DNA from 2 places in the Roseburia yibonii genome. Region 1 is predicted to be linked to the other one. Evidence: riboswitches for the same ligand, from Rfam matches in the RefSeq annotation. Region 1 holds a riboswitch; the other holds the start of a gene.
What was found. Region 1 has a riboswitch for FMN ahead of ribD (bifunctional diaminohydroxyphosphoribosylaminopyrimidine deaminase/5-amino-6-(5-phosphoribosylamino)uracil reductase RibD). Riboswitches for the same ligand answer to the same signal wherever they lie in the genome.
Positions count from the first base shown of each region.

Region 2: it holds a riboswitch for FMN, as region 1 does, so the genes downstream of both, H8Z76_RS12710 (ECF transporter S component) here and ribD (bifunctional diaminohydroxyphosphoribosylaminopyrimidine deaminase/5-amino-6-(5-phosphoribosylamino)uracil reductase RibD) in region 1, are expected to answer to the same signal.

Region 1 covers NZ_JACOQH010000001.1:505,279-509,698, forward strand. The annotation lists gene ribE (riboflavin synthase) at 1-456, opposite strand, end outside; gene ribD (bifunctional diaminohydroxyphosphoribosylaminopyrimidine deaminase/5-amino-6-(5-phosphoribosylamino)uracil reductase RibD) at 441-1,547, opposite strand; FMN riboswitch at 1,723-1,837, opposite strand; gene H8Z76_RS02430 (SDR family oxidoreductase) at 1,874-2,581, opposite strand; gene H8Z76_RS02435 (spore photoproduct lyase family protein) at 2,582-3,634, opposite strand; gene H8Z76_RS02440 (hypothetical protein) at 3,606-4,420, opposite strand, start outside.
Region 2 covers NZ_JACOQH010000011.1:67,412-71,831, reverse strand. The annotation lists gene tsaB (tRNA (adenosine(37)-N6)-threonylcarbamoyltransferase complex dimerization subunit type 1 TsaB) at 1-691, opposite strand, end outside; gene tsaE (tRNA (adenosine(37)-N6)-threonylcarbamoyltransferase complex ATPase subunit type 1 TsaE) at 688-1,119, opposite strand; gene H8Z76_RS12710 (ECF transporter S component) at 1,232-1,831, opposite strand; FMN riboswitch at 1,910-2,065, opposite strand; gene H8Z76_RS12705 (response regulator) at 2,402-2,782, opposite strand; gene H8Z76_RS12700 (Tex family protein) at 2,801-4,420, opposite strand, start outside.

The sequences.
Region 1 (4,420 bases):
CCGTTCCACCGCTGCCACGGTAAGGCTGATGCCATCGATCGCGATCGAACCTTTTTCCACAATGTAGCGCATGATCTCCGGATCCGCCAGGATCGTGTACCAGATTGCATTGTCATCCCTCCTAATATGAAGGATCTTTCCGGTGCCATCCACATGGCCTGCCACCATATGTCCACCGAAACGCCCGTCTGCCGCCATCGCCCGCTCCAGGTTCACAGGGCTTCCGGGCCGCAGCTTGCCAAGCGTTGAACGGGAAAGTGTCTCATTCATGACATCCGCCGAAAAGGTCTTTCCCGTGATCTCCGTCGCAGTCAGGCAGACACCGTTTGTGGCAACACTGTCTCCGATTTTTAGATCCGAAAAGATCTTATTTCCACGGATCACGAGCACTGCGGACCGCGCTCCTTTTCGTATTGCGTCAACTGTTCCGATTTCTTCAATTATTCCGGTAAACATGAATATTTCACATCTCCTTCCACCAAAAGATCTGCTCCGATCCTGCGGACGCTTACATCGGACAGCTGCCAGCCATCGGACGGAAGCACGGCACCGGATCCTTCCACCGGGCTTTTCGCCTCCGCCCCGCCGAACAGTTTCGGTGCGATATAGGCCTGCACCCGCTGTACGATCCCCTGTTTCAGTGCGGAGAAATTTAACGTGCCGCCGCCTTCTAAGAGGATACTGTCAATGCCCTGCTCTCCGAGCATCCGCATCAGTTCACCCAGATCGATATGTCCTTCTTTTTTCGGAACCACCAGGATCTCACATCCCGCTTCCCGATAAGGTGCATGCTTCGCCTCATCCGCACATGCTGTCGCAAGGATCGTCTTTGTCTCATGCGCCGTGGTCACAACGTTGCTTTCAGGCGGTGTGCAAAGTCCGGTATCACAGATGATGCGGATCGGATCTCTTCCTCCCGGTATCCGGCAGGTAAGGCGCGGGTCATCCGCCCGCACCGTTCCGAGCCCCACCATGATCCCCATATAGCGGTTACGGTCCTTTTGCACATTTTTCCTTGCGTCTTCCCCGGTGATCCACTTCGAAGCGCCCGTTGCTGTCGCGATCTTTCCATCGAGTGTCATTGCGTATTTCATCACCACATACGGTCTTTTTGTTTTGATGTAATGAAAAAATACGGCGTTTAATGCATCGCACTCTTTTTTTAATACCCCGGTCTCCACGGTAAGCCCGGCCTCCTGTAAGATCCGGATTCCTTTTCCTGCCACGAGCGGATTCGGATCCGAGGATCCGATCACCACGCGGCGGATGCCGCTTGCCAGGATTGCTTCGGTACAAGGCGGTGTCTTGCCGTAATGACAGCACGGCTCAAGCGTCACATAAATTGTCGCCCCCTCGGTGCTCTCCTTACAGTCCGCAAGCGCGTTCCGCTCCGCATGAAGTCCGCCAAATCTTTCGTGCCATCCCTTTCCGATCACTTTTTCATCCTTTACGATCACCGCGCCCACGAGCGGATTGGGATTTACCGCGCCCATACCGCGCTTCGCGAGTTCCAGCGCCATATCCATATATGATTCATCTACTGTCATAAATTCCTCCTGTCACAGGCAGAAACAAAGTGCCCTGAAGAATCTTCTCCAGGGCACTTATCTCTGATGATCTGAAACTGCCTGTTTTGTCCTCATGCTGACCAACAAAAAACTCTGAAATGATAACTATCATCTCAGAGCATCTCACGCATATTTCAGATATCAAAATATATCATCGTATCTTCTTTCATCCAGACTGTACTGTCGGCTTCGGAATCACACCGAATCATGCCTTGCGGCTCGTGGGCTTTACCACCGGTAGGGAATCGCACCCTGCCCTGAAGATCTGTTTTCTTTTTACGAAATTTACCATACCACTTATCCTGTTATTTTGCAAGAGGTTTTTTTCTGATCCGGTGTAACTGCGGTTTTAAAGTAAGTTCCGACAGCACCATGCCATCCCGCACGCCGAGCACAAACGCGACCGCATCCGCGACATCCTCCGGCACCAGACGCGCCTCCTCTTCCTCCGCTTCCCTAAAGTCCGCGTTCCGGTAGAGATTGGTCTTTGTCATATCCGGGCAGATCGTCGTCACCTTCACCCCGTACTTTCGCGCCTCATCAAACAGGCTTCTCCCAAAACTGTAAAGTCCCGCCTTGGTGGCTCCATACGCGCAGCCGTGCGGATTGCTGTTTACCGCCGTGACGGACGCGATGTCTATGATATGGCCTTTATTCTTTTTTAAGGTCCGCAGCAGCTGAGCGCTTAAGATCATCGGCACTTCCAGATTCGTGCGCACCATCTCGGCGATCTTTTTCGCGTTCAGCTCCTCATGCAGCCCATAGTAGGCAACTCCCGCATTGTTGATCAGTACATGGATCTCCCATTCCGCCGCGATCCGCTTCACCTGTCCGGTCAGTTTCGCCGTATCCAGAAGATCACAAATGATCGGATGAAAGTTTCCTCTTTCCAGTTTACATAACTCAAAATTCCTGCCAAACCCGAACACCTCATAGTCCATATCACACAGCCGTTCACTCACTGCCAGACCGATCCCGGACGATGCCCCGGTTATGATCACTGCCTCTCTCATCTATGTTTCCTCCTTCTCCCACAAAAATATCTTTTCCTCCGGCAGATACTGCGACAGCCGCTCCACCAGAAAGCCTTCCATTTCCCGCGTCAGCCCGTCCCCATAATGGTAGACACCCCGGTCATTTTCATAGGGGAACTGGACGACTGCGGAATCCGGCGCGTTCTTCCGCATTTTCTTTAAATAATCCTGTGAGACACGGAAGCTTCCGACACTCACATCAAACAGTCTGCCCCAGTCCATCTGCTCCGCAATCGCAAGAAGCATCCTGTCATACGAGTCCTTCCAGCCCGCATGATAGATCATCGGATCAAAACAGAGCCGCACCGTGCACCCACACGCCTGTGCTTCCGCCGCTGCCGCAATGCGCTGTGCAAGCGACGGGGTGTAATGTTCATACCGCTCTATGACCTCCTGTGGCGACATCGTAAACGCGTACACGACGTGGGAGGACGGTTCTGCGTGCTTAAAAAAGCTGTGGTTCGCGCATTTCGTCCGAAGCTCGATGCGAAGCCCATTCCCGCCCTCTTGTTCTTCTTTTTCACATTCGTTTACAAAGCGCACCCATTCCCCTGCGTATCCGGTGATCTCCTCTAGCGCCAGAAGATCGGTATCATAGGATACACACAGGTACATTTCATGCTGCGCTATTATCTTTTTTACCTCAGCGAAAATGTCCTCCAGATTCACAAAGATGACCAGATGCGCGGACGGGTACATCCCCTTCAGGTAACAGTACTCACAGTCATAGATACAGTTCATCACGCAGGAGGTATAATAAAAATACGAGTTTCCGAAGTTCTGACAGACCGGCGCTCCGGGATAGATCAACGTCCCCTGTTTCGCCGCGAGGATCAGGCTCTGCGCCCGGTGCTGCCTCAGATAATCCTGCCCCCTCCGGCAGAACACATCCTTGTAATGATCGATCCAGACCACCTGCGCCTGCGGAAATTTCGCCAATATCCTTTTTGTGCGCGGATGGTCCTTCACTCCGCGTTCCACATAAATGTGGGAAAATGCCGTATTATAATAATTTTCGCCGGATCTCTTCAAAGCAGTTCTTCCCCTCTCTCTTATCCCTGCACGGGAGTTTTCCAGATGCGTACATTTCTTTAAGCACCGTCCGGTAATCGATCCCTGAAAGTGTCCAGTAACGGATATGCTGACGTACCATGGCCTCCATCGTCTTTGAAGCGTGCAGGTCTTCGGTCAGACGCCGGATATCTGTCTCCTCTTCGTCCTGTTTCGCCCCGCATCCGCATTCTTCCGCTGCTTCCTCTGTGATCCGGCGCAGGCTGTCGATGTACGCGCAGACCGCCTCCTCCTGTGCCGCGATCTTCTGCCCGATCTGCTCCGGCTGTCCGGTCTTTCCGTCACCGGCAACTCCGTGATCCGTCACAACCTTTAAAAACGTCATCTGGTGCGGTCCGAAATAGTAGGCTCCCGCCTGATAGACCGCCGCCGCTTCCATATCATAAAGACGTGCCCCTGCTCCGTTTTCCGGATCCTGCGTTTCGTTCGCTCCACGGTAGGGAACCGCCTGTGTCACGATCTCTGCCTCCGCAAACGGATGGCGGTAAATCACATCCGGGTAAAACGTCCGTCCGGTTGTCTGCTCTGTGATCTTATTACAGAGAAAGATCTCTCCATCCCGCACGGACGGATCATTTGCATCTGCCGCCGCGCTCCCGATATTGACAAGAAAATCACCTTTTCCGGGCGGAAATTCACCGAATGTGCCGCTGACTGCGCACGCCGCCGCGATATTTCCGGCACCGGTCAGGATCAGGCGTATCTTTAACTCCTCATTCTCAAAAAGCTGAAAATGAGTATGTGCCG
Region 2 (4,420 bases), on a different contig from region 1:
TTTCCATGCGTTCCCGCTCTGCCTGTGACAGGCGCAGGTAATCCGGGCGGTGTTCCGCCGCCGTCTCTGTCTTTCCTTCTTTATAGTAGATCTCTCCGAGTGCCGCAACTGCTGCCGCGCGCTGTTTGTTTACATGCGCCGGCGCAAAGGTATAAGGAACATTGATCTGCTCTCTGATATACGTCTCAAATACCGGCACCCCGTCTCCCAAAAATACGACCGCGCGCTGTTTCTCATTGATCTTTTCCACGATCTCATCGATCCCGACCGCGCATTGTGCAAGCTCCACCTGCATTTTATTTCCATCAAAGGTATATAACCCGGTGTAAGTCTGGTTTCTTCTCGCGTCCATGAGCGGGCATACCATGTCCCGGTGTCCGCAGAGATTATAAGCAAGCGCGTCCACGGTAGGTATGTGGATAAGCGGTTTTTCCAGTGCGAGGCCAAGTCCTTTCGCTGTTGCGGAACCGATGCGGAGTCCGGTAAATGAACCCGGCCCGCCGGAAACCGCGATCGCGTCTATGGTATTTAAATCCAGTTCTATCATCTTTGCAAGCTCGTCCAACATCGGAAGCAGGGTCTGGGAATGCGTCTTTTTATAATTCATCGTAAATTCCCCAAGCAGATTGTCATCCTCTGTGACCGCCACGCTTGCGACCAGTCCGGAGCTGTCTATTCCGAGTATTTTCATGCTCCTACCTCCTCTATCGTAATTTTACGGTAATCAAATCCTTTTTCAAGATCTTTTTCTATGGTAATTTCTTTTCGCACCGGCGGCAGGATCTCTTCGATCAGGTTTGCCCACTCGATCATGGTAAGCCCCTGTCCGTAAAAATAGTCCTCATATCCGATCTCGTCCATCTCCTCGATATCTCCGATGCGGTAAACATCAAAATGGTAAAACGGCAGACGTCCTTCCTCGTAGACCTGCACGATCGTGAACGTCGGGCTTGAGATCGGCTCCGTGATCCCGAGTCCCTTTGCGATCCCCTGGGTCAGCACCGTCTTTCCGACACCGAGGTCTCCCATCAGCGTGCAGACATCTCCGGGCTTTGCCTCCCGTCCTAATTTTTCTCCCAATGCGGCTGTTTCTTCCGCAGAATATGTTTCATAGATCATGTTTTCTTCCTGTCTTTTTCGTTTTGTTAAAAGTATAGCATTGTTTGAATGAAATGACAATTCCAACTAAAAAATGCCGGAATCCACAAATGGAATCCGGCAGAACAGCTCACTATTTGTTTGACACACCTTTTATGATCGGCGAAATATGTTTGTAGATCAAAAGGGTGATGATGACGCTTAGCATGCCTTTTACAAAGGTAAACGGCATATTAAAGATGACCAAGCATTTCAGTAATGTATCTGCGCTTGGCAGGATCTCCTGATACATCGCAAGGATCGTATCCATCGGCAGAAACGCCGTGTATACCGGATACACGATGAAGTAGTTGGACGCCACACTGAGAAGCGCCATGAACGCAGCTCCGAGGACAGATCCGATCACCGCGTTTTTTTTGGTCTTCTTTCTCTGGTAGATCAGTCCCGCCGGAAGCACAAATGCCGCTCCCAGGATAAAGTTGGAAAGTTCTCCCACTCCGCCGGTCGTTGTGATCAACAGATGGATCAGGTTTTTGATCAGGCAGATGATCACGCCGTACCACGGCCCCATCGCAAATGCTCCGATCAGTGCCGGAAGTTCCGAAAGATCCATCTGTATAAAGGACGGTACTAAAAACGGAATGCTGAATTCAAAAAACATCAGCGCAAATGCCACTGCGGAAAGCATTGCCGTAACTGTCATGTAACGAACGTTGTGTTGTCTTGTGTGCATATCTTTTTTGCTCCTTTTCGTTCCGGGACATTTCCTATAGCAAAACCCCCGGACAAAATATCCGGGGGCATTCTCTATCGCTATCTTCTCACATCCAGACTGTACTGTCGGTTCCGGAATCTCACCGGATCAGCTGATCGCTCAGCTCACGGACTTTCCGGCAGTCTAATGACTCCGGTATCACCGTCGGTCGGGAATCTGTGTCCTGCACATCACCCTGCCCCGAAGATTTTATTCTTTTACATGCACAGTGTAATGCCGTTTTTCTCTTCTGTCAAGTTTTTTGTCCCTTTTGGGGGTTGCATGCGTATCAGGGTTCTTTTAATCTTAGCGTAAAGCAGATGATGTCGTCTTTTTCATAGGACGCGCCAAGTGTGCCCCCACGTGCCAGTGCGATCGCCCTCACTTGCGTATTTGACCGCGTTATCAAAAAGGATGGAGATCAGCTGGATCAGGTTCTCCCGGCTTGCATGGACATCCACACCCGCCGCGATCTCTTCGTGTATCTCGATGTTTTTTAACGCAGCCGACTCGTATAAGTACTCTGGTTTAACGAGACCCCGCCACAGGTCAGAACATTCGGCGTAAACTCCTCGCGTCTGCGCAGCATGGCACGCACACGGGCAAGCAGTTCCCCATGACGAATGGTTTGGGCAGATAATCATCCGACCCGAGATCCAGCCCTTCGATCCGGTCTTCCACCTCTGCTTTCGCAGTAAGAAGAAGGATCGGTGTCTTACATCCCTCCGCCCTTAATTCTTTTAACACCTGAAGTCCGCTCTTTTTTGGCATCATGACATCCAGAATGATCCCGTCATATTGTTCCGCATGAGCATAGGAAAGCGCTTCCTCTCCATCGTAAACCGCGTCTACGGTGTATTTGTGATAAGTCAGAATGTCCACAACCGCCTCGGACATTTCCTCCTCGTCCTCTGCATACAACAGTTGCATATTCTCCCACCTGCTTCTCTATTTTTGAAATTTCATGGTAAGCTGAATTCTCTGCTTCTTCACATCCACGCTCATGACCTGCACATCCACGATGTCCCCGACGCTCACTGCCTCTAAGGGATGCTTGATGTAACGGTCACAGATCTGGGAAATATGCACCAGTCCGTCCTGATGCACGCCGATATCCACAAACGCCCCGAAATCGATCACGTTGCGCACGGTTCCTTTTAAGATCATGCCCGGCTTTAAGTCTTTGATCTCAAGCACGTCACTGCGCAGGATCGGCTTTGGCATATCCTCTCTCGGATCACGCGCCGGTTTTTCCAGTTCTTTTACAATATCTTTCAGTGTCAGTTCACCTACGCCAAGCTCCTCTGCAAGTTTGGGATAATCCGATATTTTTTTGCCGATGCCGGAAAGTTTTCTGTTTTTTACATCCTCCGTGGAAAATCCGAGCTTTTCCAAGAGTTTCTTTGCCGCCTCATAGGATTCCGGATGTACGCCCGTCGCATCCAGCGGATTTTTTCCATCCGCGATGCGCAAAAATCCCGCGCACTGTTCATAGGCTTTCGGTCCAAGTTTTGCCACTTTTAAGAGCTCACTGCGCGCCGCGAAACGTCCATTCTCCTCGCGGTAGGCAACGATGTTCTTGGCGATCACCTTGCTCACACCGGAAATATAGGACAGAAGCGATACGGAAGCCGTATTTAAGTCTACGCCGACTTTGTTTACGCAGCCTTCTACCACACCCTGAAGCGCTTCGCTTAATTTTTTCTGGTTCATATCATGCTGATACTGACCGACACCGATGGATTTCGGATCGATCTTTACCAGCTCCGCGAGCGGATCCTGCAGTCGTCTTGCCATGGATGCCGCGCTTCTTTGTCCCACATCAAAATTCGGGAATTCTTCTGTTGCGAGCTTACTTGCGGAATAGACCGACGCTCCCGCCTCATTTACGATGATGTACTGCACTTTCTGCGGAATTTCTTTTAACAGTTCCACAATGATCTGCTCTGATTCGCGCGATGCGGTTCCGTTTCCAAGCGAGATCAGTGTGATCCTGTATTTTGCGATGAGTTTCTTTAACACCGCTTTCGCCTCTGCCACTTTATTCTGCGGCGCCGTCGGATAGATGACTGTGGTATCCAGGACTTTTCCGGTCTCATCCACCACGGCAAGCTTGCACCCGGTACGGAACGCAGGATCCCATCCAAGCACCACCTGATTCGCGATCGGCGGCTGCATCAGAAGCTGTTCGAGATTCTTGCCGAATACCCGGATTGCGCCATCTTCCGCGCGCTCGGTCAGGCTGCTTCTGATCTCACGCTCGATCGCCGGTGCGATCAGTCTGCTGTAACTGTCCGCGATCACTTCTTTTAACACACCGGATGTGACCGGGTTGTCCCTTTTTATTACTTTCCGCTCCAGATAGGAAAGGATACGATCCTCCGGTGCCTGCACCTTCACGGTGAGGATCTTTTCATTCTCGCCACGGTTGAGTGCAAGGATACGGTGTCCCGCCAGTTTCGCGATCCCCTCTTCAAATTCATAATACATCTCATAGACCGACTCTGCCTCTTTGTCCTTTGCCGAAGATACGATCTTTCCTTCTTTTACCGTCATTTCCCGGATACG